Regions from separate parts of the Sinorhizobium sp. CB7 genome, predicted to be linked through region 3. Evidence: predicted binding sites of a transcription regulator. Region 3 holds the regulator's gene; each other region holds the start of a gene.
What was found. Region 3 encodes PhoB, which activates phosphate uptake and scavenging genes when phosphate is short. Its sites were predicted from a motif close to TGTCATNNANCTGTCAT; they were not measured.
Positions count from the first base shown of each region.

Region 1: the regulator PhoB is predicted to act here: its motif matches at 3,731-3,747, upstream of AAE029_RS11925 (phospholipase C).
Region 2: the regulator PhoB is predicted to act here: its motif matches at 7,787-7,803, upstream of AAE029_RS05950 (LTA synthase family protein).

Region 1 covers NZ_JAULLL010000005.1:230,544-241,319, reverse strand. The annotation lists gene AAE029_RS11945 (MarR family winged helix-turn-helix transcriptional regulator) at 1-271, opposite strand, end outside; gene AAE029_RS11940 (creatininase family protein) at 357-1,148, shown strand; gene AAE029_RS11935 (GTP-binding protein) at 1,327-2,418, shown strand; gene AAE029_RS11930 (WD40 repeat domain-containing protein) at 2,418-3,407, shown strand; gene AAE029_RS11925 (phospholipase C) at 3,748-5,373, shown strand; gene AAE029_RS11920 (cytochrome-c peroxidase) at 5,392-6,759, shown strand; gene AAE029_RS11915 (diguanylate cyclase) at 6,882-8,042, opposite strand; gene AAE029_RS11910 (serine hydrolase domain-containing protein) at 8,175-9,188, opposite strand; gene AAE029_RS11905 (GNAT family N-acetyltransferase) at 9,380-9,970, opposite strand; gene odc2 (ornithine/lysine decarboxylase) at 10,066-10,776, opposite strand, start outside.
Region 2 covers NZ_JAULLL010000002.1:366,469-377,244, forward strand. The annotation lists gene gph (phosphoglycolate phosphatase) at 1-581, opposite strand, end outside; gene rpiA (ribose-5-phosphate isomerase RpiA) at 778-1,491, shown strand; gene AAE029_RS05930 (DUF2059 domain-containing protein) at 1,488-2,060, shown strand; gene gor (glutathione-disulfide reductase) at 2,173-3,558, shown strand; gene AAE029_RS05940 (class II 3-deoxy-7-phosphoheptulonate synthase) at 3,725-5,098, shown strand; gene AAE029_RS05945 (DUF1003 domain-containing protein) at 5,217-5,744, opposite strand; gene AAE029_RS05950 (LTA synthase family protein) at 5,817-7,706, opposite strand; gene AAE029_RS05955 (NAD+ synthase) at 7,931-9,610, shown strand; gene AAE029_RS05960 (hypothetical protein) at 9,643-10,473, shown strand; partial or broken gene AAE029_RS05965 (ankyrin repeat domain-containing protein) at 10,637-10,776, shown strand, end outside.
Region 3 covers NZ_JAULLL010000007.1:282,827-293,602, forward strand. The annotation lists gene AAE029_RS15655 (substrate-binding domain-containing protein) at 14-1,048, shown strand; gene pstC (phosphate ABC transporter permease subunit PstC) at 1,243-2,724, shown strand; gene pstA (phosphate ABC transporter permease PstA) at 2,721-4,049, shown strand; gene pstB (phosphate ABC transporter ATP-binding protein PstB) at 4,064-4,879, shown strand; gene phoU (phosphate signaling complex protein PhoU) at 4,921-5,634, shown strand; gene phoB (phosphate regulon transcriptional regulator PhoB) at 5,667-6,350, shown strand; gene AAE029_RS15685 (GcrA family cell cycle regulator) at 6,480-7,010, opposite strand; gene AAE029_RS15690 (aspartate aminotransferase family protein) at 7,434-8,633, shown strand; gene argF (ornithine carbamoyltransferase) at 8,685-9,602, shown strand; gene AAE029_RS15700 (Hsp33 family molecular chaperone) at 9,706-10,695, shown strand.

The sequences.
Region 1 (10,776 bases), on a different contig from region 3:
TGCGACCGATCGTCCGCGTCATCGTCGGCGCCTTCACGCCAAGGCGTTGCGCAAGCGCACCGGCAGTCATCCCGTCGGTCTCCGCGAGTGCGGCAATTACCCCGTCCTGGCCCGCATAAAGCCCGCTATCGAGAAGATTGCGCGAAAGTACGGTGCGCATCGAACGTGCAGCTTGAACGAGCGCGGGCGAAAGATCCTCAAGTTTATAGTCGGCCTGATCTTTCTTCTTACCCGACTTATGCTTCTTGCCTTCCTTATGCTTCTTGCCCATCTCCACCCCATCGATCTTTCGGCCGCGCCCAGGCCACGCTATGACATTGCGCAGGATCACGACATAAACAAGAGGCAACCATCAGATGGCACGGCCTTACGCTGATTTCAAAGACAACGACCCCGCACTTTCGCCCGCCGAGCGGAAGGATTGGATCGCCGTCCTGCCGCTCGGCGCCTATGAACAGCATGGACCGCACCTGCCTTTCGAAACTGATACACTGATTGCCGCAGGCATAGTTGAACGTTTGAAGGATGACCTGCCGGGCGACCTGCCCGTTACCTTCCTTGCCGTGCAACCCGTCGGCTATTCGGTCGAACACATGGATATCGAAGGCACGGCAACCCTCTCCTTCGAAGAGGCGGTTCATCGCTGGCTGGACGTGGCGCGGGAATTGAACAGGCAAGGCATTCGCAAGCTGGTGCTGCTGAACGCCCATGGTGGCAACTCGCCGCTGATGACGATCGTCGCCACCGAGGCGCGCGTGCGCCTCAATATGCTGGTGGTGGCGACCAGTTGGACACGTTTCGGCGTGCCGGAGGGCATCATCTCTCCCGAGGAAAAGGCGATCGACATCCACGGCGGCGATATCGAGACCTCGGTGATGCTGGCCCTGCATCCCGATCTGGTGGATATGGACCGCGCCGCAAACTTCCCTTCGCGCCAGACGCAGTACATGCAACGCTTCAGATATCTGCGCGCTTACGGTCCGCACGCCTTCGGATGGAAAATGTCCGACCTGAGCGATCAAGGCGTCGCCGGCAATGCAGCCGCAGCAACCGCTGAAAAGGGCGACGCGCTGATCGCGCATGCCGTCAAGGGGCTCGCCGAACTGCTTGAGGACGTGAATGCGTTCGACCTCAAATCCTTGACTTGAGTGCCGGCAATGGAGCTTCTCTGTGAGAGAGCCCAGGAGGCAATTGCCGCCGACGCAATGTGATCTTATAACATACAAATTCCTTTGAACTGGCCGCGCCAAGCGCCTATATGAAACCGACCGATTTCAAGTCCCCGACTTCTTAACCCTCGGGGCAAACCCCATTTTCGAGGTTCTCATGACCGAAACAGCCATGCAAAAGCCAATCCCCGTCACTGTGCTCACCGGCTATCTCGGCGCCGGCAAGACGACGCTCCTGAACCGTATATTGTCCGAAAACCACGGCAAGAAATATGCGGTCATCGTCAATGAATTCGGCGAGATCGGCATCGACAACGACCTGATCGTCGAGTCGGACGAGGAAATCTACGAGATGAACAACGGCTGCGTCTGCTGCACGGTGCGCGGCGACCTGATCCGCGTGGTCGAGGGCCTGATGCGCCGTCCCGGCCGCTTCGACGGCATCATCGTCGAGACCACCGGCCTTGCCGATCCGGTCCCCGTCGCTCAGACCTTCTTCATGGATGACGATGTTCGTTCGAAAACGGAGCTCGACGCCGTCGTCGCACTCGTCGATGCCAAGCATCTGCCGCTGCGCCTGAAGGACAGCCGCGAAGCGGAAGATCAGATTGCCTTCGCCGATGTCGTCGTCATCAACAAGATCGACCTCGTCTCCGCCGAAGAACTGGCGCAGATCGAGGACATCGTCCACGCCATCAATCCCGCCGCCCGCGTCTACAAGACCAGCCGCTCCGGCGTCGACCTCGCCCGTGTGCTTGACCAGGGCGCCTTCAATCTCGAACGTGCCCTTGAGAACGACCCGCAATTCCTGGAACATGGTCACGAGGACCATGTCTGCGGTCCGAATTGCGATCACGATCACCACCATCATGATCATGATCACCACGACCACGACCATGATCACCACCATCACCACGGCCATAACCACGGTATGTCGCCGATCCATGACGTTACCGTCCAGTCCGTTTCGCTGCGGGGCGGCGAGATGAACCCGGAACGCTTTTTCCCCTGGATCCAGAGGATCACGCAGACGCAGGGCCCGAACATTCTGCGCCTGAAGGGCATTATCGCATTCAAGGGCGATGCGGAGCGTTACGTCGTCCAGGGCGTGCACATGATCGTCGAAGGCGATCACCAGCGTCCGTGGAAGGACGGCGAAAAGCATGAGACGCGCCTTGTCTTCATCGGCCGCGAGCTCGACCGCGAAAAGCTGGAAGCCTCCTTCAAGGCCTGCGAGGCGGCTGCCTGATGCCGACTGTCGCGCCGCTTGATCTCGACGGCCACGTCCTGGCCGTCGAATTTTTAGGTGACGTCCCCTTCTTTGCCAGTGCGAGTGGCTCCATCCACCGTCTCGAAGGCGGCGATAAGATCTCTGAAGCCCATCAGGGCATGCTGACTTGCATCCGCGATCCCTATAGCGATAGCCTGATTTCCGGCGGCGAGGACGGCAAGGTCATCCGCACCGCCGCCGACGGCAGCGTCAGCGAACTGGCGCATGCCCCGCGCAAATGGATCGGCCAGGTCGCCGCCGGTCCGCAGGGCGCGGTCGCCTACGCTCATGGCAAGAGCACGCTGGTGCGTTTGGCTGACGGCACGACGAAGGAATTCGCGGAGGAGCGCACGGTCGAGGGAATTGCCTTTGCGCCGAAGGGATTGCGGATCGCCGTCGCACGTTACAACGGCGTATCGCTGCATTGGGTCGGCATGAGCGCCAAGCCCGTCGATCTCGAATGGAAGGGAGCCCATACCGGCGTCACCTTCTCACCCGACGGCCAGTTTCTCGTCACCACCATGCAGGAGAACGCGCTGCACGGCTGGAAGCTCGATGCCAAGCCCGGCTCCGAGACGCGACATATGCGCATGACCGGCTATCCGGCCAAGGTCAAATCGCTCTCCTGGTCGGTCAAGGGCAAATGGCTCGCCTCCTCGGGCGCGCCGGCCGCCATCGTCTGGCCCTTCCAGGGCAAGGACGGTCCGATGGGCAAGGCACCGCTCGAACTCGGCACGCGCGCCAATATCATGGCGACCTCGGTGAAGTTTCATCCGGCGGAGGATATTCTGGCGATCGGCTTCATCGACGGCATGATTCTCGCCGTCCGCCTCGCCGATAGCAAGGAAGCCCTGTTGCGCCGCCCCGGCAAGGGCGCGATCACCGGCATGAGCTGGAGCAAGTCGGGCAAGCTGCTTGCCTTCGCTTCCGAAGCCGGCGACTGCGGGGTCATCGATATATCGGGCTGATTCAACACGCCATCCGCGCGGAGAATTCTCCGCGCGGGCTGAAGTTGCGGCAGCCTCCTGACGGATGATATGGTATTGGCTGCGACAAGGTGCCCTGCGTGGCATAAGGTAGCAAGCGAATTGCCCTCCGTTGCCGGCATCCAGGCTGAGACCCGAATTTTCGAATTCTTTTAAAGTACTTAACCCGGCTGTGGCTGGACCTCAGCCCGGCTGTTTCGCTCGTCCGCATTCACGCAGGCGACACATGGCCTTGCTACCCGGTGGCTGTTCCGACCCCGCCCGCTTCACTTCAGAAGCCTGTTTTCGCGCGGTCGTCACTTCTCGTAAAAAGGATATGACAATGGTTCGATACTCGCGTCGTACCGCCTTTGCCGCTGGCAGCGCATTGACCCTGATTTCCCTCTGTTCCACCGCGACCGCCGACACGGCGGTCGCGAATACGGCAACGCCGATTAAGCACCTGGTCGTCATCTTCCAGGAGAACGTCTCCTTCGACCATTATTTTGCGACCTATCCGAAGGCTGCGAACATCGAAGGCGAGCCGCAGTTCACTGCCGCCCCCAATACCCCGACGGATATCAACACGCTCGCCAATGCCGGGCTCCTCGACAACAACCCCAACAAGACCAATACGGCCAACGGCGCCGACGCGGCCGCCCCCTTCCGCCTCGACCGCACGCAGGCCGCCACCCAGTCACAGAACCACGGCTACACCGCCGAACAGGCCGCCTACAACAATCTCGCCATGGACCTTTTCCCCGCCAATACCGGCCGCGCCACTAAGGGTGGTGCTGGCGCCTTCGGCACCAAGGGGCAGGTCATGGGCTATTATGACGGCAACACAGTCACCGCGCTCTGGAACTACGCCCAGCACTTCGCGCTCAACGACAAATCCTTCTCAACCAATTTCGGCCCGTCGACGCCCGGCGCGATCAATCTCATTTCCGGCCAGACCAATGGCGTCATCCTGCCCCCCGGCTACACGCTGGAAAAGGACGGCACCTATTCCAAGGGCCGGATCGTTCCCGACGGCAATGGCGGTTGGACAGCCATCAGTGACTTCGATCCGACCGGCGATATCTGTTCGGCCGGCCAGACGGCATTGATGTACGGCAAGAACATCGGCGATCTGCTGAATGCGCACGGCATAAGCTGGGGCTTCTTCGAAGGCGGATTCGATCTGACTGCCACCAATGCCGACGGTACAACGGGGTGCAAACGCGCCACGACCTCGGGCGTGACGAAGATGAACAGCGCCGACTACATCCCGCATCATCAGCCGTTCCAGTACTATGCCTCGACGGCAAATCCGCAGCACACCCGGCCTTCCTCTGTCGATGCCATCGGCACGAGCAACGACGGCGGTGCCAATCACCAGTACGACATGTCCGATTTCTACGCAGCACTCAAGAACGGCAACATGCCGGCGGTCAGCTTCCTGAAGGCTCCGGCCTATCAGGATGGACATGCCGGTTATTCGGATCCTCTCGACGAGCAGGAATTCGTCACCGAGGCCGTCAACGCGGTCGAGAACTCTCCGGAATGGAAGGATACCGCTGTTGTCATTCTCTATGACGATTCCGATGGCTGGTACGATCACGCCCATGCCGTGATCAATCCGTCCAATATTCCGGTCAAGGGCTATGACGTATTGAATGGTGAAACCTGCAGCAACGGCACACCTTTGCCAGGGATCACCGGTCAGCCGGCCCAGGGCCGTTGCGGCTACGGCACGCGCCAGCCGCTGCTGGTCATCTCGCCCTATGCCAAGGCCAATCACGTCGACCATACATTGACCGACCAGACCTCGGTCATCCGCTTCATCGAGGACAACTGGATGGGCGGCGAGCGCATCGGCGGCGGCTCCTTCGATGCCGTTGCCGGCACCCTCAACAGCATGTTCGACTGGTCGAAGGGTGAAACGCCGAAGCTGATCCTCGATCCGAAGACCGGCCAGCCGGCCTGATCCGGAGAGGGGATGGCCATGCCCAGGAAATCCCATCGGCACGTCATTCCCCTGGCGGCACTCGCGAGCCTTTCGCTCGTGGGTGCGTCCATTGGCATGGCAAGCCAGGAGCTGAAGCCCAGGATAAAGTCCGAGACGACAGCGCCGTTGAGCGCGGTCGCCGCGCTCGGGCGGAAAATGTTTTACGATCCGGCGCTGTCGGGAAGTGGCCGAATGTCCTGCGGCACTTGCCACGATCCCGGCAATCACTACGCGCCGGCTAACGATTTAGCCGTGCAGCTTGGCGGCCCGGATCTCGACCAGCCGGGCCTGCGTGCGACGCCAAGCCTCACCTACAAGATGGCGACTCCGGCCTTTTCAGTCGGCGCCGAAAGTGCCGCCGACGAAGCGGCCGAGGCCGCGCCGATGACCGAAGCCTCGGGGGCTTCGCTTGCCAGCGTAGCCGTTGCCGCCGTCGGCCCCATGACGGCGCAGGCCGGCGTCAAGGCCAATTCGGCGGCGCCCGACCTCGTACCGATGGGTGGCATGTTCTGGGACGGTCGAGCCGATTCGCTTGAGGAACAGGCGATTCAACCCATGATCTCGCCCTTCGAGATGGCCAATGCAAATGCGGCCGCCATCTATCAGAAACTCAAGGAGCACTACGGCAAGGACCTATCCGATCTCTTCGGTCCGGCTATTCTGCAGGATCGGGAGATGACGGTTGCCGAGGCAAGCTTCGCCCTTGCCCGCTACCAGATCGAGGATCCCTCCTTCCATCCCTATAGCAGCAAGTACGATGCCTATCTTCGCGGCGAGGTAACGCTTTCCGATGCAGAGATGCGCGGCCTGAAGCTCTTTGACGATCCGAAGAAGGGCAACTGCGCTTCCTGCCATCTTGACCAGGTCACGCAGGACGGCCGGCTTCCGGATTTTACCGATTTCGAATTCGAGGCGCTTGGCGTACCGCGAAATCCCGCCATACCGACCAATGCCGACCCACATTACGTCGACCTCGGCATCTGTAGTCCGCTGCGCCACGACGATTATTCCGCCCAGCCGGGCAATTGCGGCCTGTTCAAGACGCCGACGCTGCGCAATGTCGCGACACGCCGGGTTTTCTTTCACAACGGTGTCTACCGCACGCTGGAGGATGTGCTTCGCTTCTATGTCAGGCGCGACACCAATCCGGAAGAGATCTATCCGAGAGGCGCCGATGGCAGCCCGCGGAAGTTCGATGATCTGCCGGAGCAATACAGAATGAATGTTGATGTCATCGATGCACCATTCGACCGCAAGCCCGGTCAGCCGCCCGCGCTGAACGACGCGGAAATGGAGGATGTTATCACCTTCCTGAAGACGCTGACCGACGGCTACGATACCGAGACGCGAAAAGCATCGAAATAATGCATGTCGCGCAAAAGTGTGCAGCGGTTTTGCGGCAACGACATGCATGAAAAACAATGAGCTGAAGCCTGTCGCGTGAATCTCATTTCACGCGTCAGGCTTTAGCGAAAGGTGGCTGTGCGTTACGCCGCCTTTTCCGTTTGATAGTAGATCTCGACGCGGTTGCGGCCTTCGCGTTTCGACCTATAGAGGGCCTCGTCCGCCTTGTGCATGATGGCCGCGAGGCCCTCGGCACCGGCATCCCCTTCGGCAACGCCGATGCTGAGCGTAGGCCGCACCTTGAGGCTTGCCGCGGCGATCCTCTCCTCGAAGGATTTCCTGATCCCCTCTGCCGTAGCGGCGGCTTCTTCCAGGCTGACATTCTTCAGGACGGCAACGAACTCGTCGCCACCCTGGCGTGCCAGAATGTCGCCTACTCCGAGCTGCCCTCTCGCCAGTTCGGCAAAGACGCGCAGAATCCGGTCGCCGGCAGCATGCCCATGCGTATCGTTTAGGGCCTTGAAGCGGTCGACGTCGATCAGGATCACGACAAGCTTTCCGGAAGCGCCATGGCCGGCGGCATGTTCCTCGAGCATCTGCTGCAGTCCCATCCGGTTCATGACACCCGTCAAGGGATCATGATGTGCCAGTTCGAGCAGCATGTTGCGTCCCCGTTCCGAGGCCATGAGTACGATGGTGATGCCGCGGAGCGCGACGAAGACCGCGGCTGTTATTGCCATCCATTGGTGCAGACCGCCGGCATTATCGAGAATATCATTGCCACCGAGATTACCTATGGCAGCCAGGAACGCTCGGCCGGCAAACATGACGGCCGTCGGCGCGAAAAGTCCGACGAGGATCCAGGCAGAAACCAGCTTCTCGCGCTTGGCAAGGCGTACACCCTCCAGCATCACCGCAATATCGCAGCAGGCGAAAATGCCGGAGAGATAGGCAATGCGGGTCAGGTAGGCGGAAGGATCGTTCAGGGTGAAGACGATCGGCAGAGAGCCGACGAAGGCAACCAGCCCATAGGGCGCGAGGCTTACCCTGGTGCCGGAAAAGACACGGATGGCAATCAGCAGTGCGATATAGCCGCAAAGTGTCGCTATATTGCCGAGCTCGACCGAGACCACATCCGGGCCGATGCCGCGCATGGCAATTGCGAGCGAGCCAAGCCCGAGCAGGAGGTTGCTGATGCCCCACCATTTCGGCCAGCGCTCGAAGCGGCCGGTCGCATAGGCCAAAAGCTGCAGGGCGCCGAGCACAAGGCACGTGACCGCGCAAACAAGATAAATCGTCCGCATATCCAGGATCATCGCGCTTCGGCCCCCGCCATCATCAACAGGTGAAGGATAGCAGCGCTCTATTGGGGTTCCGTTCCGGATTTAGCGAAAATTTGAACGATCACGCGATCATCCGGCAATTGCCGAATCGATTCAGGCCTGAACCGCGGTGATGATGTCGGCAAGCACGCCATGGAGGGCGTCGCGATAGCCCGTGCGGGCGGAGGGCGCATTCTCCTCGGACGTCATCACCACGGTGAGGTCCAGGGCCGGAACGATATAGAGCATCTGCCCGCCATATCCCCAGGCATAGTGCACCTCTTGTCCGCCGATCTCGCGCTCGAACCATCCATAGCCATAGCCGTCTCCCGAAAAGCGGGAATTGGTGCGGGACTGCCATGAAAGCCTGATCCATTCCGGCGAGACGACCTGACGGCCGTCCGACGTCCTGCCGTCATTGCGATAGAGTTCGCCGAAGGCAAGCAACGAGCGGGCACTCATGGCCATCTGATTGCCGCCGAGATAGATGCCCTGCGGATCGCGCTCCCAGGCACCGATGCGAAAGCCATCGATCGGGCCGAGCCATTCGCGGGCGAGTGCGAGCGTGGATTTGCCGCTGACCTTGGTGAGTATGGCGGAGAGCAGATGGGTTGAAGCCGTCGAATAGAGCATCTGCCCACCCGGCACATCATCGAAGGGTTGGGAGAGAGCGAAGCGCACCCAGTTGCGGCTGGAAACCCAGCGACCATAATTCGGGCCCGACATGCGGCCCAGGCCCGCCTGCATGGACAAGAGATTGCCGATGGTGATGTCTGAGAGGCGTGGGTCGGGCGAGGCTGGCAGATCGGCTTTCAACAGGGGAGCGATCTTCTGATCCGGTCCTTCGAGCAAGCCCTTGTCGATGGCGATCCCCACGAGGGCGGAGATGATCGACTTGGAGGCCGATTTGATATTGGTCGATTCCGACGCGGTATGACCGCGATAGCCATGCTCCGCGATGATCTTGCCGTCCTGGGCGGCAAGCACGGTCTTCAAAGGCTTCAAATCGTCGCGACCGCCGAGATTTTCGAGAAGCGGTGCAAGATCGACCGGCTGCACCGGCTCTTGCGCAAAAGCCGGAAAGGAGAAAATCAGCAAGGAAAGGACTGCGACAGCAAGCTTCGTCATGGCTCGAAGCTAGCGCGAGCAAGCGATGAAATCATCCGCGCAGCGACAGCCTCACGTTGAAGTGACCTCGGCTTTACCGCATTCGAACGCGAAAGGCCGCTCCCGTAAAGCGATTCCAGAAAAAGTGAGAAGCGGTTCTGCGCTTCCATCAAGAGCAGAACCGCTTCGGATGCGGGAGGGCGGTTGCCAGCTCAGGCTGCGCTGCGTGCAGAGGCGCCGGCCAGCATCCGTCCCGTGGGAACAAGGATGCCGGCCGCGCCGTGCAGCCAGCCGTCCTTCAGCTCAAGCGCCAGGAAGCGCGAACGTTCGAAGGGGCCAGGCATGACCAGATGATGAGCCTTTTCGGCAAAGAATCCGAAACGCTCGTAATAGGCTGCGTCGCCGACGAGAAGAATGGCGCCGTGACCACGCTGTCTGGCCTCCAGGATGGCGGCGCGCATCAGCGCCGAGCCGATCCCCTTGCCGCCATGGCTGGGATCGACGGCAAGCGGGCCGAGCAGCAGCGCATCGACCGGGTTGCCGTCGCGGTTTATGCCGGCCTCGACGTTCCAGAGCCGGACCGTGCCGATGACGTGACCCTTGCGATCGCGGGCGACGAACGCGAGCCCATCGGCCGGGATACGGCCGCGGCGGATTTTCTCCGAGGACTTCTTACGGCGATCCGGCCCCATGGCACGGTCGAGCAGGTTTTCGCGCGCGACGACGTCGCCGGCGTTCTCAAAGTCGATAGTAAATGTGGCAGGCGCAAAAAATGCGCGAACAGAATCAAGAACAGCGGCCATCTTGGCCTCCCGTGCCCAATACCGTTATCAGCGGTGGTTCAAAGGAAATTGTGAAATTGCCGCCCCGGCTGGCTACGGGGCTGGCGAGAGCAACCTTAGATGACGTAGGCCTTCAGCGGCTCGAAGCCGTTGAATGCGACCGCCGAATAGGTCGTCGTGTAGGCGCCGGTGCCTTCGATCAGAACCTCGTCGCCGATGGTCAGCGAGACCGGCAGCGGATAGAGGTTCTTTTCATAGAGCACGTCGGCCGAATCGCAGGTCGGGCCGGCGATGACGCAAGGCTCCATCTCGTCGCCGTCGCGCTCCGTGCGGATCGGGTAGCGGATGGCCTCGTCCATGGTTTCGGCAAGACCGCCGAACTTGCCGATGTCGAGGAAGACCCAACGCGCGTCGTCATTGTCCGATTTCTTGGAAATCAGGACGACCTCAGCCTTGATGACGCCGGCGTTGCCCACCATGCCGCGGCCCGGCTCGATGATCGTCTGCGGAATCTGGTTGCCGAAATGGGCGCGCAGGCTCTGGTAGATCGACTTGCCGTAGGCTTCGGCGGACGGAACGTCGCGCAGGTACTTCGTCGGGAAGCCGCCGCCCATGTTGACCATCTGCAGATGAATGCCCTGCTTGGCGAGCGAAACGAAGACCCGCTTGGCATCGGCAAGCGCCGAATCCCAGGCATCGACTTTCGTCATCTGCGAACCGACGTGGAACGAGACGCCGTAGGACTGCAGACCGAGCTGGTGGGCGTAGACGAGAACGTCAACGGCCATCTGCGGAACGCAGCCGAACTTGCGCGACAGCGGCCATTC
Region 2 (10,776 bases), on a different contig from region 3:
CCGAAGGGAACGGCAATCGACGGAATTCCGGCATTTCTTGCGACGAGAATGTCATTGATGCTGTCGCCAACCATGACGCTGCGCTGCAGCTCGCCACCGGCGCGCTCAACCGTGCCGACGAGGTGTCGGGCATCGGGTTTGCGCACCGGAAAGCTATCTCCGCCCGTAATGGCATCGAAATAGTGCATCAGGCCGAGATGTCGGATCAGCGGCAAGGCGAGCGACTCGAGTTTGTTCGTGCAGACGGCGAGCTTGAAGCCGTCGGCCTTGAGGGCGTCCATCGCCTCGACCAGCCCTGGATAGGGCCTGCTGTCGCCGGGCATCGTTTCGGTGTAGAAGGCGACGAAACGTTCAAGCAGTGGTTCCAGGCTCTGCGGTTCCAAGGAATAGCCGCGGAGCTTACAGGCGCGCTCAATCATAGCCTTCGCACCGTGTCCGACCAGGTGGGTAAGGTCAGAATAGCCTACAGGCGGCAGGTCAAGTGCTGCGATCGTGTGATTGAGACTGGCGACGAGATCGGGAGCGGTATCGATCAACGTTCCGTCGAGATCAAAAATGACAAGAGCGGGAGCAGGGGTCAAAGAATAAGCCTCGGTGATCCGGGAAATAAGCCTCTCCGAAGTAGGAGATTGCCCGCAGAAAAGCAACGGCGGGGACCGGTTCCAAATGCCTTCACGCCATTTTGCTTTTCATTTCAGCCCCGTTATTTTGGCTTTCGTTTGCAATGAAGGCCGTGTAAACAGCACTCGAATGAAACAGACGGGGAGCACGCGGCGCATGGACGCCCGGCAAATGAAGATCAAGGCTGCCGAGGCGGCTCTGGCGTATGTCGAGAACGGAATGCGCCTCGGCATCGGAACCGGCAGTACGGCGGAAGAATTCGTGCGCATGCTGGCCGAAAAATGCGCCGCAGGGCTGAGGGTGGAAGGTGTGCCGACTTCCGAGCGCACGGCAAGGCTCTGCGTCGAGCTTGGTGTTCCGCTGAAGTCCCTGGATGAACTTCCCGAACTCGACATCACGATCGACGGCGCCGATGAAGTCGATGGACACCTGCGTCTTATCAAGGGTGGTGGCGGCGCGCTGCTTCGGGAGAAGATCGTCGCATCCGCCTCGGCCCGTATGATCGTCATCGCCGACGAGAGCAAGCTGGTCGATGTTCTCGGCGCTTTCGCCCTGCCGATCGAGGTCAATCCCTTCGGACTTTCAGCGACACGGCTTGCAATCGATAAAGCCGCATCCCGCCTCGGCCTCAGCGGTGAATTGAAGCTGCGCCAATCCGGTGACGGCGAATTTACCACGGATGGCGGCCACTACATCATCGATGCATCTTTTGGCCGCATTCCTGATGCAGAGGCGCTGTCGACGGAATTGAATTCCATACCCGGTGTCGTCGAACACGGGCTTTTCTTAAATATGGCGACGCTTGCGATCATTGCCGGTCCGGCAGGCGTGCGCACGCTTCAGGCAGACAATAAACAGGAGCAATCATGATGAAACTTGCGGGTCTTGGCCGTTTTGCCGCTGCGGCCATTGTTCTTTCGGGCGTTGTGCTCGGCTCTTCCGCAAGCGCGCAGGAGGTTACCGAGGAGCAGCTCAAGGCAGCACGTGCTGCAATCAATGCTCTCGGTGTCACCAACCAGTTCGACAACATCCTTCCTAACCTGGCGGAGCGGCTGAAGAGCGGGCTTATTCAGGATTCGCCGAATTACCAGGATGTCATCATCTCCACCGTCGATGACCAGGCACTGGCTCTCGCTTCACGTCGGGCCGATCTCGAGCGCGAAGCCGCGACTACCTATGCCAAGACCTTTACCGTCGAGGAGTTGAACGCCATTGCCCAGTTCTACACCTCTCCCACCGGCAAGAAGCTTCTTCAGGATGGTCCGATCGCATCGCGGGAACTGCTGAAGGCGGCCGATATCTGGGCCTCCGGTATCTCGCGCGATCTTGCCAACCAGAGCAACGCTGCGCTCGCCAAGATCATCAAGGTTCCAGCGCAACCAGCCGCCGGTGATGCGGCGGCCAATCCGCCTCAGCAACAGCAGCAGCAGAAGAAGTAAGCTAGCTTCACCCATACCAAAAGCCCGGTCGTTCCGGGCTTTTGTTTTTGTCACGCCATGCATATATGCATGCGCGCTTCTTCGCATGTTTTGCTGCTTAAGGAGTTTTTCGATGCCTTCCTTCGACTATGATCTTTTTGTTATCGGCGGTGGTTCCGGCGGTGTGCGCGCCGCGCGCGTGGCAGCGTCGCTGGGCAAAAAGGTCGGGATCGCCGAGGAATATCGTTATGGCGGCACCTGCGTGATCCGCGGTTGCGTGCCGAAGAAGCTGTTTGTCTATGCATCACAGTATCATGAGCATTTTGAAGATGCTGCCGGCTTCGGCTGGACGGTCGGCGAAAGCACGTTCGAGTGGAAGAAGCTGATTGCAGCCAAGGACAAGGAAATCGAACGGCTCGAGGGACTCTATCGCAAAGGCCTTTCCAATGCCGGGGCAGAGACGTTTGACACGCGCGCCGAACTGGTCGACGCTCACACGATCCGGCTGCTCAGGAACGACAGGATCGTGACCGCCGAGACGATCGTGATCGCGACCGGCGGAGCGCCAAATCCGCACAACGCATTGCCGGGCCACGAACTCTGCATTTCCTCCAACGAGGCATTCCATCTCGAGGAACTGCCGAAATCGATCCTGATTGCCGGCGGCGGTTATATTGCCGTCGAATTCGCCAACATCTTCCATGGTCTCGGGGTGGAAACGACACTCATCTACCGCGGCGCAGAAATCCTGTCGCGCTTCGATCACGACCTTCGGCGCGGACTGCATGAGGCGATGGAGGCAAAGGGCATCCGCGTCCTCTGCCATGATATCATCGAGGAAGTCACCAGGACCGAAGACGGTCTCAAGGCTCGGACCAAGAACAACAAAGTCCTGCACGTCGGGCAGATCATGCTGGCGCTCGGACGTGATCCGAACACGAAAAACCTTGGGCTGGAAGCGGCGGGTGTCGCGCTCGATGAACGCGGCGCCATTGTCGTCGACGAATACTCGCGCACAAACGTCGCCAACATCTATGCGCTCGGCGACGTTACCGACCGGGTACAACTGACGCCGGTCGCCATTCACGAAGCCATGTGCTTCATCGAAACGGTCTACAAAAACAATCCGACGAAGCCTGATCACGATCTCATCCCGACAGCGGTCTTCTCTCAGCCGGAAATCGGCACCGTCGGCCTCAGCGAAGAGGAGGCCGCCAAGCGCTACGATACGGTTGAAGTCTACCGGGCCCAGTTCCGCCCGATGAAGGCCACACTTTCCGGCCGCGCCGAAAAGATGATGATGAAGATCCTGGTCAATGCTGAAGATCGCAAGGTGGTGGGCGTGCATGTCCTCGGCCATGACGCAGGCGAGATGGCGCAGATTCTCGGCATCACCTTGAAGGCAGGCTGCACCAAGGACGATTTCGACAGGACAATGGCGCTGCATCCAACGGCGGCGGAAGAGCTGGTGACGATGTATTCGCCAAGCTATCGCATCCGCAACGGCGAGCGCGTCTGAGCGATCTGAAATCAAGGGCCTGACCCCGCTGAACGGGGTCGAAAACGTCGTCATGCAAAAGACCTGATGGCTGCTATGCAAGCCTGACCTAAAGGTTTATAAGCCGCCGATATTTATCGGCGATGACGGACATCCGGCTCAGATCGGGTGCAAACAGGTGAGTGAGATGGCAGAGAATTGGACCCCGAGCAGTTGGCGGCAGAAACCGATCCAGCAGGTTCCGGATTATCCGGATGCGGCAGCTCTTGCTGCTACGGAAGCAACGCTTGCGACCTATCCGCCGCTCGTTTTTGCCGGTGAAGCGCGCCGGCTGAAAACGGCTCTTGCCAAGGTCGCCGAGGGGGACGCTTTCCTGCTCCAGGGCGGCGATTGCGCCGAGAGCTTCGTCGAACACGGCGCCGATACGATCCGCGACTTCTTCCGCGCCTTCCTGCAGATGGCCGTTGTGCTCACCTATGGCGCCCAGTTGCCGGTGGTCAAGGTCGGCCGTATTGCCGGCCAGTTCGCCAAGCCGCGCAGTTCAGCTTTCGAAAAGCAGGGCGACCTGACGCTCCTGACCTATCGCGGCGATATCGTCAACGGCACGGATTTTACGGAGGAGGCGCGTATGCCAAATCCGGAACGCCTGATGATGGCCTACCGGCAGTCGGCTGCGACGCTCAACCTGCTGCGCGCCTTCGCCATGGGCGGCTATGCCAATCTCGAAAATGTGCACAAATGGATGCTCGGCTTCGTGAAGGATAGTCCGCAGGGCGAACGCTACCGGAGGCTTGCCGACCGCATCAGCGAAACGATGGAGTTCATGAAGGCGATCGGCATCACCTCGGAAAACCATCCGAGCCTGCGCGAGACCGATTTCTTCACGAGCCACGAGGCGCTGCTGCTCGGTTACGAGGAAGCGCTGACCCGAGTGGATTCGACCTCGGGCGACTGGTACGCGACGTCCGGCCACATGATCTGGATCGGTGACCGCACGCGTCAGCTCGATCACGCCCATGTCGAATATTTCCGCGGCATCAAGAACCCGATCGGCCTGAAGTGCGGCCCGTCGCTGACGGCCGACAACCTGATCGAGTTGATCGATGTCCTGAATCCGGCGAACGAAGCCGGCCGCTTGACGCTGATCTGCCGCTTCGGCCATGACAAGGTCGCCGACTGCCTGCCGAAGCTCATCCGCGCCGTCGAGCGCGAGGGCCGCAAGGTCGTCTGGTCATGCGATCCGATGCATGGCAATACGATCACCCTCAACAACTACAAGACCCGTCCGTTCGAACGCATTCTTTCGGAAGTGGAGAGCTTCTTCCAGATTCACCGCGCCGAAGGCACGCATCCAGGCGGCATCCATGTCGAAATGACCGGCAAGGACGTGACCGAATGCACCGGTGGCGCACGCGCTGTTTCGGCCGAGAACCTGCAGGATCGCTACCATACGCATTGCGACCCGCGCCTCAACGCCGATCAGGCGCTCGAGCTTGCCTTCCTGCTTGCCGAGCGCATGAAGGGCGGTCGGGACGAGAAGCGGATGGCGGTCAACGCCTGAACCGGCAAGGATGCCAGAATAGCTGTGGAACGGGCCGGTCGAAAGCCGGCCCGTTTTTCATTACAGTCCGGCGGGACGGGCGTGCTCGAGACATGACAGCGTAGCCGCGCAATTCATTTCATGACTTCGAAAGAAGCTCATTCAGCCGTGTGATTTCCTGGCGCAAAGCCGACAACTCCGTCATAACCTGCATATCTATCTTCTGATGCAGCGAGAGCACTTCCAGCTCCGCCTTCAAATTGACTTCGTAGTCCTTGGCAGCCTCGAAGCGGTCACGTTCAGCCTGGCGGTTCTGTGACATCATGATGATCGGGGCCTGGATGGCAGCGACCATGGAAAGTACGAGATTGAGAAAAATGAAGGGGTAGGGATCAAAGGCACGTGTCAAAAGCACGATGGTATTGATCACGCACCAGAAAGCGAGAAACAGAAGAAAGGCAATGATGAAAGTCCAGGAACCGCCAACGCGCGCAATCTTGTCGGCAAACCGCTCACCGAAAGACGCCTCGGCGGAAAATGCGGCGTTGATGTCCGTCGAGATGACCTTGCGTTCATGCGCCTTCTTCAGCACACGTCTTTCGATATCTCCAAGCTCTTCCATGGTCTTGCCGAAATGCATGTGGGCGAAATTTGGGAAACTGGACATGGGAGACTCCGCGAACAAGCTCTTTTCCGCGCCAGTATTCTTTTGCGCCGGTAAATTGCAATGCGAAATCCGTCAGAGGCCGGAATCCGTCAGCCAATAATGTGATGGAAAGAAGCGCTCCAGCGAATGCTGTTTGCCGAACATGATATCGTATTGCAGGTATCGATAATCCTTTAAAAGCGGATCGAGCTTCTTCTCCTGCAGAATCCATCCGGGTGAGGTGCTGCCATCGCGTGCGGCGAGTTGATACCGATCGAGGATCGCATACTTCTTCTGCACGCGGCCAAGAAAACCAGTATAAAAGGGATGCTCGTAACCGGCGAATTTGAGAACATGGTAAGGCAGCAGCGCCGGGCTTATGGTGCCGACATTTCTGCGGATACCCTTTTTGCTCGACCATATGACGAGCGGTGTCTCGTGCTCGCGCTTCATGACGTCGAGCGGGGCCTTTCTGGTGGCCACCTGCTCAGGCATGTAGCCGGTGTCAAGATAGATGTTTCCCAGCGGAGGCAGATGATCTCCCCAGAGCACTATGATTGTCTCGCGGCTGCGCTTTGAAGCCCAGTCAACAAGCATTTTGAGGCTTTCGTCTGCTTCCCTGACACCTTGTGTATAGGTGGCGAGTGCATCACCGTCGCCATCCGTCAGATTGCCTTCGATGGCAACTGTATTGCGTGCATAGCGGTTCGGTTCATAAGGGCCGTGACCCTGCAGGGTTACTGCAAAGAAAAAGAAGGGCCGATCAACGTCATCGCCTTCACGCATGACTTCCTTCATCAGAGCATCATCGGAGGTAAAGATGCCGCGTTTTTCCATCGGTGGCATGCTTTCCTCGGTACGGAACGCATCGAAACCAAAATCCTTGTAGACTTCGCTGCGATTCCAGAACCATCCGGTAAAGGGATGAATGGATCGTGTCGTGTAGCCTTGGCCACGAAAGAAAGTCGCAAGAGACGGCAGCGAATGGCGGATATATTGCTGGTAGGGAATACTGCCATAGGGCAGGAAAGCGTTGGAAAAGCCGGTCAACGCCTCGAACTCGACGTTTGCGGTCATTCCGCCGAATTCCGGTGAAAAGACGTAGCCAGACTGCAATGCGCGTATGGTCGGCATCGGATCCGGCGTCAGCTTAACCGTCGCAAGACGGGTCGGATCCCAAAGAGATTCGCTCATGAGCATGATGACATCCGGCTTTTCGTCCGGTCCCGCCGGATAGCCGTAGCTGCGTGCCGGGATAGCGTCGATGGCCTCGGAATTAAATCCGGAGGGCGCGGTTACATGGGCCATCGGCAGGTTGAGCGAAAAGGCCATGATGAAACCGTTCTGGCGATAATTCTCCTTCTGGTCCCACATTATCGGAACGACCTGCAGCCGGTCGCGGATCCAGGAATATTGAGAATAATCGCTTACGAGCGATACGAAGGCCGCCAGGACCGGCAGACAGATCAAAAGACGCGCCACTCGCGCACGCCACGTCAGTCTTGGAAAATGCCGCCACGCGTAACGCCAGAGGAAGACGAGACCGACGAGGAGAGCGACGACGCCAACCACAACCATTGTCGAAAACCAGGGACGATCCCTAACGATCACGGGCATTAACTGCAGGATCTGTCCGGTAAAGAGAAAATCGGACGGATAGAGCGGGTCGGGAAGGTAGAGCTGCTTCTGGCTCGACACGAAGGCGGGAACGGCGGCAAGCGGAGCAAGAGCAAGCGCAGACAGGTAAGCGCGGCCAGAAAGCGCATCCAGCAGGACCATCAGGAGCATGAGAACGCCGACTGTCGTCAGGCCTGGGCGAATGGGAGATATCAGAAAATCTCGGACGTTTACAAAGGAGCCGCTGGCGACCCACTCCACAGCCACCACGGTCCCGAGCGCGAGTAGCAACGAAATCAGACAGTTACACAACCCACGTGCGGCACGGGCAGAAAAGCTTCCTTCCTGTGTACTGAGAAAGAAGATAGCCGATCCGCGAAACGGTACAAATTTCCAAACCAGTGCGGCCAACGGCTTCTCCGGTCTTTAAAGAAATTTCATGCAATTGTCACATTACTGTCATGAATGCGGGATGAACCGTGCCGGTTCCACCGACTCATGCCATCGCGCTTGTTTTCTTTCGACACCAGCCCATCTATTTCTGCGCGCAGATCATTGCGGAGCCTATCGGCTAGAGCTAAATGAATGGCATGACAGAACAAAACTCGATCGCTCAGACCCTTCGCATCGCCGTTGGACAGCTCAATCCAACCGTCGGCGATGTTGCCGGCAATCTCGCCAAGGCCCGGGAGGCACGTGCTGATGCGGCGCGCGAGGGCGCGCATCTGCTGATGCTGACCGAGCTTTTCATCTCCGGTTATCCGCCGGAAGACCTGGTACTGAAGCCGGCTTTCATTCGTGCTTGCTGGAAAGCAGTCGAAAGCCTCGCCGCCGACACCGCCGATGGGGGACCAGGCGTCGTTATCGGTTTTCCGCGTCAGGATCAGAGTGGTCGCTACAATTCCATCGCCGTGCTCGACGGCGGCAAGGTCATCGCCGTCCGTGACAAGGTGGATCTGCCGAACTACGGCGAATTCGACGAGAAACGTGTATTCGACCAGGGCGCCATGCCGGGTCCGATAAATTTCCGTGGCGTCCGGCTGGGTATTCCGATCTGCGAGGATATCTGGGGCGAGCTCGGCGTATGCGAGACATTAGCCGAAAGCGGTGCCGAAATTCTGCTGTCGCCGAATGGTTCGCCCTATTATCGCGGCAAGGTGGACGTGCGTCATCAGGTCGTCCTCAAGCAGGTGATCGAGACCGGTCTGCCGATGATCTATGCGGCCCAGCTCGGCGGCCAGGACGAACTTGTCTTCGACGGGGCGAGCTTTGCCTTCAATGCCGACAGGACGCTGGCCTTCCAGATGAGCCAGTTCGAAACGGCGGTGGCGGTCACGACCTGGAAGAAGAACGGCGATGGCTGGCACTGCGCCGAAAGCCCGATGGCGCATATTCCCGAACGCGAGGAGGCGGACTATCGCGCCTGCCTGCTCGGCTTCCGCGACTATGTCAACAAGAATGGCTTCAAGACTGTCGTACTGGGCCTTTCCGGCGGCATCGATTCCGCGATCTGCGCGGCGATCGCGGTCGACGCGCTCGGTGAGGAGCGCGTCCGTACGGTGATGTTGCCGTATCGTTATACTTCGAGTGATTCACTAAAGGACGCCGCCGATTGTGCGCGCGCTCTCGGCTGCCGCTACGATATCGTACCGATCGAGGAACCGGTAACGGGATTCAGCTCGGCGCTTTCGGACCTTTTCGAAGGCACCGACAGCGGCATTACCGAGGAGAACCTGCAGAGCCGCGCACGTGGCACTATCTTGATGGCGATCTCCAACAAGTTCGGTTCGATGGTGGTTACCACCGGCAACAAGTCGGAAATGTCGGTCGGCTATGCAACGCTCTACGGCGACATGAACGGCGGCTTCAATCCGATCAAGGACCTGTACAAGATGCAGGTCTACGCGCTGGCGCGCTGGCGCAATGCGCATGTGCCACCAGGCGCGCTCGGCCCGTCGGGTGAGGTGATCCCACACAATATCATCGAAAAAGCACCGTCGGCGGAATTGCGCCCGAACCAGACGGACCAGGATTCGCTGCCGCCCTATCCCGTGCTTGATGACATTCTCGAATGCCTTGTCGAAAAAGAGATGGCGGTCCATGAGATCGTTGCGCGCGGTCATGATGTTGCAACAGTGCATCGTGTCGAGCATCTGCTCTATCTCGCCGAATACAAACGGCGGCAGTCGGCGCCCGGCGTGAAGATCACCAAGAAGAATTTCGGCCGCGACCGGCGCTATCCGATCACCAACCGGTTCCGGGATCGGTAAGTCTACCGCCTATCGGGCACATTGGGGGAGCAATGCGCAGTTCGGTCGAGATCTACAATATCCCTACGGGCAGTTCCCGGATCGTCTGGCAGACGGAGCGGCTCGTGGAAGCCCCGAATTTTTCCCGCGACGGCCGGTTTTTGCTCATCAACGGCGATGGGCTGCTTTATCGTCTTGCCCTCGAAGGCGATCCAGAGCCGGTGCTCATCGATACCGGCTTCGCGCGATTGTGCAACAACGATCATGGCATCTCGCCGGATGGCACGCTTATCGCCATTTCCGACAAGACGGAATTCGGCAAGTCCTGCATCTACGTGCTGCCGGCTGCGGGCGGAACGCCACGCCAGGTGACGACAAACCTGCCTTCCTATTGGCACGGCTGGTCTCCGGACGGGCAGCGCGTCGCCTATTGCGGCATCCGTGATCAGGTCTTCGATATTTATACGATTTCGATCGATGGCGGCGAGGAGACGCGGCTGACACAAGGCAAAGGCCGCAACGATGGCCCCGATTGGTCTGCGGACGGGGAGTGGATCTATTTCAATTCCAGTCGTACTGGCCTCATGCAGATCTGGCGCATCCGTCCTGACGGCAGCGGTCTGCAACAGCTCACCCATGACGACTACGGCAACTGGTTCGCCCATCCTTGCCCCAGGAACGAGAAGGTCGTGCTGATCTCCTATGACCCCGATGTCTTCGACCATCCGCGCGATCTCCATGTGCGGTTGCGCCTGATGGATATGGATGGGGGCAATCTGACGACGCTGTTCGAGCTCTTCGGCGGGCAGGGGACGATCAACGTGCCGAACTGGTCACCGGACGGTGACGAATTCGCCTATGTTCGATACGCGCCCGAGAAATGACCTCTCTGGACAGTGACAGCTTTCCTCGTTAGGAATTGACCGTTCGCAGGGCGCATCCGATCCGCGGGAAGGGCAAAGCCCACCTGATGTTGAATTTATAGACTGCCACACCTCTTTTCAGTCTGTGGGCGCGGATACCGGACGTGAACGAAAGGAGGTCGTCATGACCACGCGCCCATCTGCCGCGAGCGCCAGCATTGAATCCCTAAAAAAAAGGCGAAACTTCTCCTCCGATCCGTGCAATCCGGTGATGCGTCGGCCCGCGCTCGCGTTGAATCCTATTTCTCCAAAATCGAGGACGTC
Region 3 (10,776 bases):
CGGGAGAATTCTAATGAATATGCTGAAACTTACTGTAGCGGCACTGGCTGCTTCCGCTGCCTTTGCGAGTGCAGCCGCTGCTCGTGACCAGGTGCAGGTCGCCGGTTCGTCGACCGTTCTGCCCTACGCGAAGATCGTTGCCGAATCTTTCGGCGAAACCTTCCCTGACTTCAAGACGCCCGTCGTCGAGTCGGGCGGCACGGGCGCTGGTCTCAAGGAGTTCTGCAAAGGGGTAGGACCGGATACGATTGACGTTGCCAACGCTTCGCGTCCGATCAACAAGAGCGAGGCGGAAGCTTGCAAGGCGGCCGGCGTAACGGAGATCCAGGAAGTCAAGATCGGTTATGACGGCATCGTCTTCGCAACCGACAAGGGCAATCCGGACATCGCTTTCGTTCCGGCTGACATCTATAAGGCTCTGGCTGCCCAGGTTGTTGTCGATGGCAAGCTTGTTGCTAATCCGTATAAGAAGTGGTCGGAAGTCAATCCGGCTCTGCCTGACTTCGAAATCGCTGCCTATATCCCGGGCGAAAAGCACGGCACGCGCGAAGTATTCGAACAGAACGTTCTCGCTGCCGGCTGCAAGGACTCTGGCGCGACCGAAGTGATCGCGAAGGAAGTCGCTGACAAGGCCGCTCAGGCGAAGGCTTGCGTTGCAGTCCGCAAGGATGGCAAGGCTGTCGACATCGACGGCGACTATCCGGAAACCCTGGCGCGCATCGCTGCCAACAAGACCGGTATCGGCGTCTTCGGTCTCTCCTTCTATGAGAACAACGCCGACAAGCTGAAGGTAGCAACCGTCAAGGGCATCGTACCGAGCACCGAAACGATCTCCAACGGCACCTATCCGGTATCCCGTCCGCTCTTCTTCTACGTCAAGAAGGCGCATCTCGGCGTCATTCCGGGCCTGAAGGAATATGTCAACTTCTTCGTTTCGGACCAGATGATCGGTCCCGACGGCCCGCTCGCCGAATACGGTCTCGTCGCTGCTCCGGACGCAGAGCGCGACGCGATCCGCAAGGCTGTCGAAGGCGGCAAAACCATGTAATTGACGATGATTGCCGGCGCGGCCAAAGCTGCGCCGGCAATTCCATTGCCCGGATTTCGGAGGCCTCGCTCCAGCCTCGAAGCCGGTAGCGTCCGCATTCGGATATTCATGGATGGGGTCATTTTCGGAAAATCGTTTGATGCGGTTGTTGGCCGCTTCGGTTTTCCAGGGCTGCTTGCCTGGGGGAAGCAAAAATGAGTACATCATTGATATTATTGTGCCTGTTAATAATTGGCACCGTCGCCTATGTGATGAGCCGAGCGCGTGCCGTCACATTGGCAGGGGGTAAGTCCTCGGCCCTGCATTCCAGGCCCGGCTACTATGGTGCCTATGCTGCAATTTGGGCTGTTTTGCCCGCTTTGATCGTTTTTTGCGCTTGGCTGGCCATCAGCCCGGCGATCATTGAATCCTCCATCCGCGGTTCCTTTCCCGCCGAAGTCAAGTCTCAGCCGGTTGCAACACAGAACCTGAGCTTCGGCATGGTCACTGCGATCGCACGCGGGCTGCCGCTGCTTACCGCGGAGGAAACCGCCGGCGTCTCCAACGGGTCGATCGACCTGCAGGCGAAACTGGCGGAAAAGGGCGTTCCGCTCGCAGGCGCGCCCGCACCTTACATGGTCGAAGGCGCCAGGGATTTGATTGCGAAGACATCGTTCAGCCGCTGGATGATGACGGTGGTCGTCCTCGTGATCGCGATTGCCGGTGCGGCTTATGCGCTGCGCTCGATCGCGCCGCGCTTCCGTGCCCGTAATCAGGTGGAGCGCGTCATGCTATGGGGCCTGCTTGTCGCTTCCTCCATCGCCATCCTGACCACGATAGGCATCGTCCTCTCGATGCTCTCTGAAGCAGGACGCTTCTTCAGCATGGTGCCGGCCAACGAATTTTTCTTTGGCACCGTCTGGGATCCGCGCTTCGCCGGCGCCGGCTCGACATCTTCCGGTCAATTCGGTCTTATCCCGCTTCTTGCCGGTACTCTCTATATCGGCTTCGTCGCCATGCTGGTGGCGGTCCCCGTCGGCCTTTTCGCCGCAATCTACATGGCCGAGTATGCGTCACCCAGGGTTCGCTCGATTTCAAAACCGCTTCTGGAAGTCCTCGCCGGCATTCCGACAATCGTCTACGGCTTCTTCGCCCTGGTCACGGTCGGTCCCTTTCTTCGGGACATCTCCGCGGACATAAACGGATTGCTGACGGGCAACTATGTCAACTTCATCCAGGCCCAAAGCGTCATAACCGCGGGCATCGTCATGGGTATCATGCTGATCCCATACGTTTCGTCGCTTTCGGACGACATCATCACGGCCGTTCCGCGCTCGCTGCGTGACGGATCGCTCGGTCTCGGGGCGACCCGCTCCGAAACCATCAAACGCGTCATCTTGCCGGCAGCTCTGCCGGGTGTCGTCGGCGCCCTGTTGATGACCGCCTCGCGCGCCATCGGTGAAACCATGATCGTGGTTCTTGCCGCCGGTGTTGCCGCCCGCATACAATTGAACCCGTTCGAGCCGATGACCACGGTCACGGTGAAAATCGTCAATCAATTGACAGGCGACCTGGAATTCACCTCACCGCAGACGCTGGTCGCCTTTGCTCTTGGCATCACGCTCTTCTGCATCACGCTATGCCTCAATATCTACGCGCTCTATATCGTGCGCAAATATCGGGAGCAGTACGAATGACGAATCTAGTTTCTCCCGTGACCGGCCGCGCCGCCGCACAGGCCACTGCCGCCAACCGCAGGGATATCGGCATCAAGCGCCGTTACGCTGCCGAACGCCGGTTCCGTGCCTACGGCATCGCCGCCATCTGCTTTGGCCTTTTCTTCCTCGTCGTGCTGGTTTCCACGGTTGTCCGCAACGGCTACACCGCTTTCCAGCAGACGGCGATCACCCTGCCGGTGGAATTCACCGAAAAGACCATCGACCCCGGCAACAAGCGCGCAACCGATCCGTCGGTCCTGGTTGCCGCCAATTATCCGACGGTGATCCGCGACGCGATTGTCAAGGCGCTGGGGATCGATCCTTCGAACCGTGCCGAGGTGCGCGAAGCCTCGAACATGATTTCGAAGGGTGCGCCGATCCAGCTGCGCAACATGGTCGTCGCCGATCCTTCGCTTATCGGCAGGACGGTCAATGTGACGCTTCTGGCCGATGCCAATATCGACTCGGCCAACAAGGGGCAGATCGACCTGACTGTTCCCGAGAAGGACCGTAAGGTTTCCGACAAGCAGGTCGGCTGGATGAACCAGCTCAAAGAGAGCGGTGCGCTCCACAAGCAGTTCAACACCGGTCTGTTCACCGCAGGCAATTCCAGCCGCCCCGAGGCCGCAGGCCTGGGTGTCGCCCTGATCGGCTCGTTCTACCTGATGTTGATCGTGCTTGTCCTCTCCCTGCCGATCGGCGTTGCCGCCTCGATCTATCTCGAGGAATTCGCGCCGAAGAACAAGCTGACCGATCTGATCGAGGTCAATATCAACAACCTCGCGGCCGTACCCTCGATCGTTTACGGCCTTCTCGGTCTCGCGGTGTTCATCAACTTCGCTGGTCTGCCGCGTTCGGCCGCTCTTGTCGGCGGCCTCGTGCTGACCCTCATGACGCTGCCGACGATCATCATCGCGACCCGTGCCGCCTTGCGCGCGGTGCCGCCATCGATCCGCAGCGCGGCGCTCGGGCTCGGCGCCTCCAAGATGCAGATGGTGTTCCATCATGTCCTGCCGCTCGCAATGCCCGGCATTCTGACCGGCACGATTATCGGCCTCGCCCACGCCCTTGGTGAGACGGCGCCGCTTCTGCTGATCGGCATGGTCGCCTTCGTCGCCAACTATCCGGCGACACCGCTTGAGCCTTCCACCGCGCTTCCGGTGCAGATCTACATGTGGGCGAACGAGGCGGAGCGCGCCTTCGTTGAGCGGACTTCGGGGGCGATCATCGTCTTGCTCCTGTTCCTCATTGCCATGAATATCGGAGCCATTCTCTTGCGGCGTCGCTTCGAGCGTCGCTGGTAAAAGGAGTAGATCATATGAACATGTTGTCAGAAGCTGCAGTGGAAAAAACCCTGGATCAGAAGATGAGTGCCACTCCCTACAAGATGATCGGCCAAGACGTATCGGTTTACTATGGCGAAAAGCGCGCACTTTTCGACGTCAACCTCAACATTCGCGAAAATACGGTAACGGCTCTGATCGGCCCGTCCGGTTGCGGGAAGTCGACCTTCCTGCGCACGCTGAACCGGATGAACGATACGATCGAAAATTGCCGGGTCACCGGCAAGATCACGCTGGACAGCGAGGATATCTATGATCCGGCGATCGACGTGGTCGAGCTTCGTGCGCGTGTCGGCATGGTTTTCCAGAAGCCGAACCCGTTCCCGAAGTCGATCTATGAGAACGTTTCCTACGGTCCGCGCATCCATGGCCTGACCAAGTCGAAGGCCGACATGGACCAGGTCGTTGAAACGAGCCTGCAAAGGGCCGGCCTTTGGAACGAGGTGAAAGATCGCCTCCACGAAGCGGGTACCGGTCTTTCCGGCGGTCAGCAGCAGCGCCTCTGCATCGCGCGCGCGGTTGCGGTCAGCCCGGAAGTGATTCTGATGGACGAGCCTTGCTCGGCTCTCGATCCGATCGCAACCGCCAAGGTGGAAGAGCTCATCCACGAACTGCGGGAGAACTTCACCATTGTCATCGTGACTCACTCGATGCAACAGGCGGCACGTGTCTCCCAGCGTACGGCGATGTTCCATCTTGGCAATCTGGTCGAGGAGAACGACACCGACAAGATGTTCACCAATCCTGACGACTCGCGCACCCAGGACTACATCATGGGCCGCTTCGGCTAACCCGCGAAGCGCCAAAATCGTTCAAATTCGAGGACACCATAATGGTATCGACTCACATACTTTCTGCCTACGATGACGATCTGAAGTTCCTTTCCCGCCGCATCTCGGAAATGGGGGGATTGGCAGAACAGATGGTCAGCGATTCGGTGCGTGCGCTGGTCCATGGCGATGCGGCGCTCGCCCAGAAGGTCATCTCCGACGATGTCATACTCGATCACGCGGAGCGCGAAATCGGTGATAAGGCGATCGTAACGATCGCCCGTCGTCAGCCAGTGGCGACCGACCTTCGCGAGATCATGGGTTCGATCCGTATCGCCGCCGATCTGGAGCGTGTCGGAGATCTCGGCAAGAACACGGCAAAGCGCGTCATCGCGGTTCAGGGCACCGGCGTTCCGCGCCGGCTTGCCCGTGGCCTGGAGCACCTCTCCGAGCTGGCGCTCGGGCAGCTCAAGGAAGTGCTCGATGTCTATACGACGCGTTCCGCCGACAAGGCCAAGTCGATCCGCGAGCGCGACGAGGAAATCGATGCGATGTACACGTCCCTGTTTCGCGAGCTCCTCACTTATATGATGGAGGATCCGCGCAACATCACCTCGTGCACGCATCTCCTGTTCTGCGCCAAGAACATTGAGCGCATCGGCGACCATGCGACCAATATCGCCGAGACGATCTACTACATGGCGACCGGCGCGCAGCCGGAGGGCGAGCGTCCCAAGGACGACACCGCGAACACCGTCGGTGCGGTTACGGAATAATCGTTCCGGGCCTGTGAAGGAGACGCGACCATATGATCCCGAAAGTTGCTGTCGTAGAAGACGAAGAAGCCCTGAGTGTGCTGTTGCGATATAACCTCGAGGCCGAAGGCTTCGAGGTCGACACCATCCTCAGGGGCGATGAGGCGGAAATTCGCCTTCAGGAGCGCATTCCCGACCTCCTCATCCTCGATTGGATGCTTCCCGGCGTATCCGGCATCGAACTGTGCCGCCGCCTGCGCATGCGGCCCGAGACGGAACGTCTGCCGATCATCATGCTGACGGCCCGCGGCGAGGAAAGCGAACGGGTGCGCGGCCTTTCCACCGGCGCGGACGACTACGTCGTCAAGCCGTTTTCCACGCCGGAGCTGATGGCGCGGGTGAAGGCGATGCTTCGCCGGGCCCGGCCGGAGGTGCTGTCCAGTGTGCTCAAATGCGGCGATATCGAACTTGACCGTGAAACCCATCGCGTACATCGCAAGAGCCGGGAGGTGCGCCTCGGTCCCACCGAGTTCCGCCTTCTCGAATTCCTGATGTCGTCCCCCGGCCGCGTCTTCTCCCGCTCGCAGCTTCTCGACGGCGTCTGGGGGCATGATATCTATGTTGATGAACGCACCGTGGACGTGCATGTCGGCCGCTTGCGCAAGGCACTCAATTTTTCGAACATGCAGGATGTAATCCGCACCGTTCGCGGCGCCGGCTATTCGATGGAAGCCTGAGCCGACTAAAACCTACTCCAGATGCTGAAAACGGGCCCTAGCGGCCCGTTTTGGCTTTTTTGTGGGACAAAGCAGGAGTGCAAACCGCGCATAACCTCGGGATCATGCGCTGGTGCAAGGCTTAGTCGACTAGTTGATCCGCGGCGTCCGGCGGCGCTCAGCGATAGGCTGATAGGCCAGGCGCTGGTGATAGCCGCAATAGGGCGAGGAATCGGGGGATTCGCAGCCGCAGAAGTGAAAATCTTCCTTCAGCGGATCGCCGACCGGCCATTTGCAGGTGCGTTCGGTGAGCTCCGTGAGTCCAAGGCGGCGCGAGATCGGCACGACCACGTTGGCGGCCGGCCGGAATTCGATTTCCTCGACGGCATCGAACTCGATCTCTTCCTTGAGGAGCGTCGCGCCGGCGGCTCTGGTGATCGTTCGCGTGGTGAGGCGAGAGGCGTAGTTCGGCGCGCGGGGAGCGGATGTATTGCGCTTCGGTGCCCGGGTCGCCGATGTGGTGCCACCCGCTTTGGCGCGGCCAGGCAGGCTCAGGCGATGCACCTTGCCAATGACGGCGTTTCGGCTTACGCCGCCGAGTTGCGCCGCGATCTGGCTGGCGCTTAGTCCCTCCGACCACAGTTTCTTGAGTTTTTCCACCCGCTCGTCTGTCCAGTTCATGCCCTGTCTCCGCCTGTCGCGTTGGTGATGGCAGAATCCCTCACCCTTGCCCCGGACGCCTCCGAAGCAAAAAACGCCTGAAATTTTGGTGACTAGTTCCGCCGCATGCAGTCTAGTAATTGAACTTTAACCTAGTGTGAGGCTGACTCCGTGACAAGAGTCGCCAGAATCTCGATGAATCGATTTCGGAGTTTTCCCCAACTTGCTGTCCTGACGTGTCATTTCTGCAATATAAGTTGTTGAACACGTGATGAAGTGAGACGGCTCCGTACCGCAACTGCGCAGCTCTCTGTTTTGTTGACATCGCAGTGCGAAAAGGGAATAGTGCCAACGCCGCCGAAAGGCGGCATTTTGATTTTCCGGATCTGCGTCGAATAGTGAATCCGGTCGCTCCATATAGCTCTGATCGAGGAGATATGCGCCATGGCTCAAGCCGCGCCGCTCTATGATACCTATTCTCGTGCTCCGTTGCGGTTCGAGCGAGGGGAGGGAGTGTGGCTGATCACCGAGAACGGCGAGCGCTATCTCGATTTTGGGGGCGGTGTCGCAGTCACTTCTCTTGGACACGGGCATCCGCATCTTGTTGAAGCCCTCAAGGCGCAGGCCGACAAGGTCTGGCACCTCTCCAACCTCTATGAGGTCCCGGGCCAGGAAAAGCTCGCCGCACGCCTGACCGCGGCGACCTTCGCGGACAAGGTCTTTTTCACGAATTCCGGCGCGGAAGCCCTGGAATGCGCGATCAAGACTGCACGCCGGTACCAATATTCCAGGGGCCATCCTGAAAGGTTCCACATCATCACGTTCGAAGGAGCCTTCCACGGACGCACGCTCGCGACCATCGCGGCCGGCGGACAGGAAAAGTATCTGGAAGGCTTCGGACCCAAGGCTCCTGGTTTCGATCAGGTACCCTTCGGTGATATCGACGCGGTGCGTGCCGCCATCACTGATGCAACGGCCGCTATCCTGATAGAGCCTGTTCAGGGCGAAGGCGGCATTCGTCCGGCAACGATGGAGTTCATGCGCGCACTTCGCACTCTTTGCGACGAGCGTGGGCTTCTTCTGGTCCTGGATGAAGTACAGACCGGCGTCGGCCGTACCGGCAAGCTCTTCGCCTATGAATGGTCCGGCGTTACACCTGACATCATGGCAGTCGCCAAAGGTATCGGCGGCGGTTTTCCGCTCGGTGCCTGTCTGGCGACGGCAGAGGCAGCGTCCGGCATGAAGGCGGGCACTCATGGCTCCACCTATGGCGGCAATCCGCTTGCAATGGCGGTTGGCAATGCGGTGCTGGACGTCATTCTGTCGGACGGATTCCTGGAACACGTTCGCGACGTGGCCCTTGTCTTCCGTCAGGCACTGGCATCGCTCAAGGATCGCTATCCGGACGTGATCGAGGATGTTCGGGGCGAAGGACTGATGCTCGGCATCAAGGCGGCAGTCCCTTCGGCCGATCTGTTGCAGGCCATACGCGCCGAGCACTTGCTGGCAGTTCCGGCAGGTGACAACGTTCTGCGCCTGCTGCCGCCGCTCACGACGACGGCGGACGAGGCACGGGAGGGGCTTTCCCGCATCGAGCGTGCCGCCGAACGGGTGCGCGCGGCCAAGACTAAGAAGACCGCGTGAATATCAATGCCGGCCGGCGGTTCGCCGCCGGGACATGACAGGTAAGGAACAATGGCTTCACCGAAACACTTTCTCGACCTCTCTGCAGTGGCCGCCGCCGACCTGCGCAGCATCATCGACGATGCGGTCGAGCGAAAGCAGGCCTACAAGGCGGGCACTGGCGACCGGCCGCTCGCCGGCAAGATGCTGGCGATGATTTTCGAGAAGCCTTCGACGCGTACCCGCGTCTCCTTCGATGTTGGCATGCGCCAGCTCGGCGGCGAGACGCTGTTCCTGTCCGGCACGGAGATGCAACTCGGCCGCGCTGAAACGATCGGCGATACGGCGAAGGTTCTGTCGCGCTATGTCGACGCCATCATGATCCGGACGACCGAGCATTCGCGCCTGCTGGAGCTTGCCGAGCATGCGACCGTTCCGGTCATCAATGCCCTGACGGACGATACCCATCCCTGCCAGATCATGGCCGACATCATGACCTTCGAAGAGCATCGGGGCTCCATCAAGGGCAGGACGATTGCCTGGACGGGCGACGGTAACAATGTCCTGCATTCGCTGGTCGAAGGGGCCGCCCGTTTCGGCTATCGCATGAATATGGCGGTCCCTCTTGGTTCCGAGCCCAAGGATCACTATCTGAACTGGGCCCGCAACGAAGGCGCCGAAGTCATGCTTTGTCATGATGCCGACCGGGCGGTCGCCGGCGCCGATTGTGTGGTCACCGATACCTGGGTCTCGATGAATCAGGAACATCGGGCGCGCGGTCACAATGTCTTCCAGCCCTATCAGGTCAACTCGGCTTTGATGGCACAGGCCGGCAAGGACGCATTGTTCATGCATTGCCTGCCCGCTCACCGTGGCGAGGAAGTGACGAACGAGGTGATCGACGGTCCGCAATCCGTGGTCTTCGATGAGGCGGAAAACCGCCTGCATGCGCAGAAGTCGATTCTCGCATGGTGCCTGGGCGTGATCTGAACCATATTGGCTGCCGTGGCCGGTCGGCTGCGGACAGGCGAGCGGAGCAGGGAAATCGTTTGAACGTTTCCCCTCCGCTTTGATTGATTTGGAGTTATGAACCATGGCAGAAACTGCAGCGGCGCTCGGCCAGTTCGATTTCGCCGGCGACGATCATGTTGTTCCTTTTCAGGTGGAGAGCCTGGATGTGCGGGGTCGTGCCGTCCAGCTCGGACCGATGCTGGACGCTATTCTTGGACGGCACAACTATCCCGCACCCGTTGCGAGGCTTCTTGCCGAAGCGGTGGTCCTGACCGTTCTTCTCGGGACCTCCCTGAAATTCGAAGGCAAATTCACGGTCCAGACAAAGAGCGACGGCCCCGTTGACCTGCTGGTTGCCGATTTCTCGACGCCGGAAAATGTCCGCGCCTATGCCCGTTTCGACGAGGAGGCGCTGGAAAGAGCGATCGAAGCCGGCGAGACCGAACCGGAACAGCTTCTCGGCAACGGCGTGCTCGCCTTTACGATTGACCAGGGCCGGTTCACCCAGCCCTACCAGGGCATCGTTGCGCTCGACGGCACTTCGCTTGAGGAGATCGCCGGCGCCTATTTCCGGCAATCGGAACAGATTCCGACCCGTGTTCGCCTGGGCGCGGCAGAGCTCTACGATCGTGACGGGACCGGCAAGGCGCGGCATCGCTGGCGGGCCGGGGGCCTTGTCGCCCAGTTCCTGCCTGAGGCGCCAGAACGCATGCGCCAGCCGGATCTGCACGGCGGCGATGGCGATACCGGCGTGCGCGAGCATGTCGAGGATGATGCCTGGACGGAGGCCCGTACGCTGGTCGAAACCATCGATGCGGATGAACTGACAGACCCGCAGGTCGGCACGGAGCGGCTGCTCTATCGCCTCTTTCATGAACGCGGCGTGCGAGTCTATGATCCGCAGCCTGTCTTCGACCGTTGCAGTTGCTCGCGGGAAAAGATCAAGAGTGTCCTGAAGGGCTTTACGGCCGAGGAGATCGAAGCAAGCCAGGAGGACGGCGAGATTTCCGTCACCTGCGAGTTCTGCTCCACTGTCTATCGATACGAGGTGACGGAGGTTTCCGAGGCCTAGAGCAATTCCAGGAAAAGTGCGAAGCGGTTTTCCGTTCGGAATTTGCGTAAAAGCAAATGGTTAGAGCGGTTCTGCGTTTCC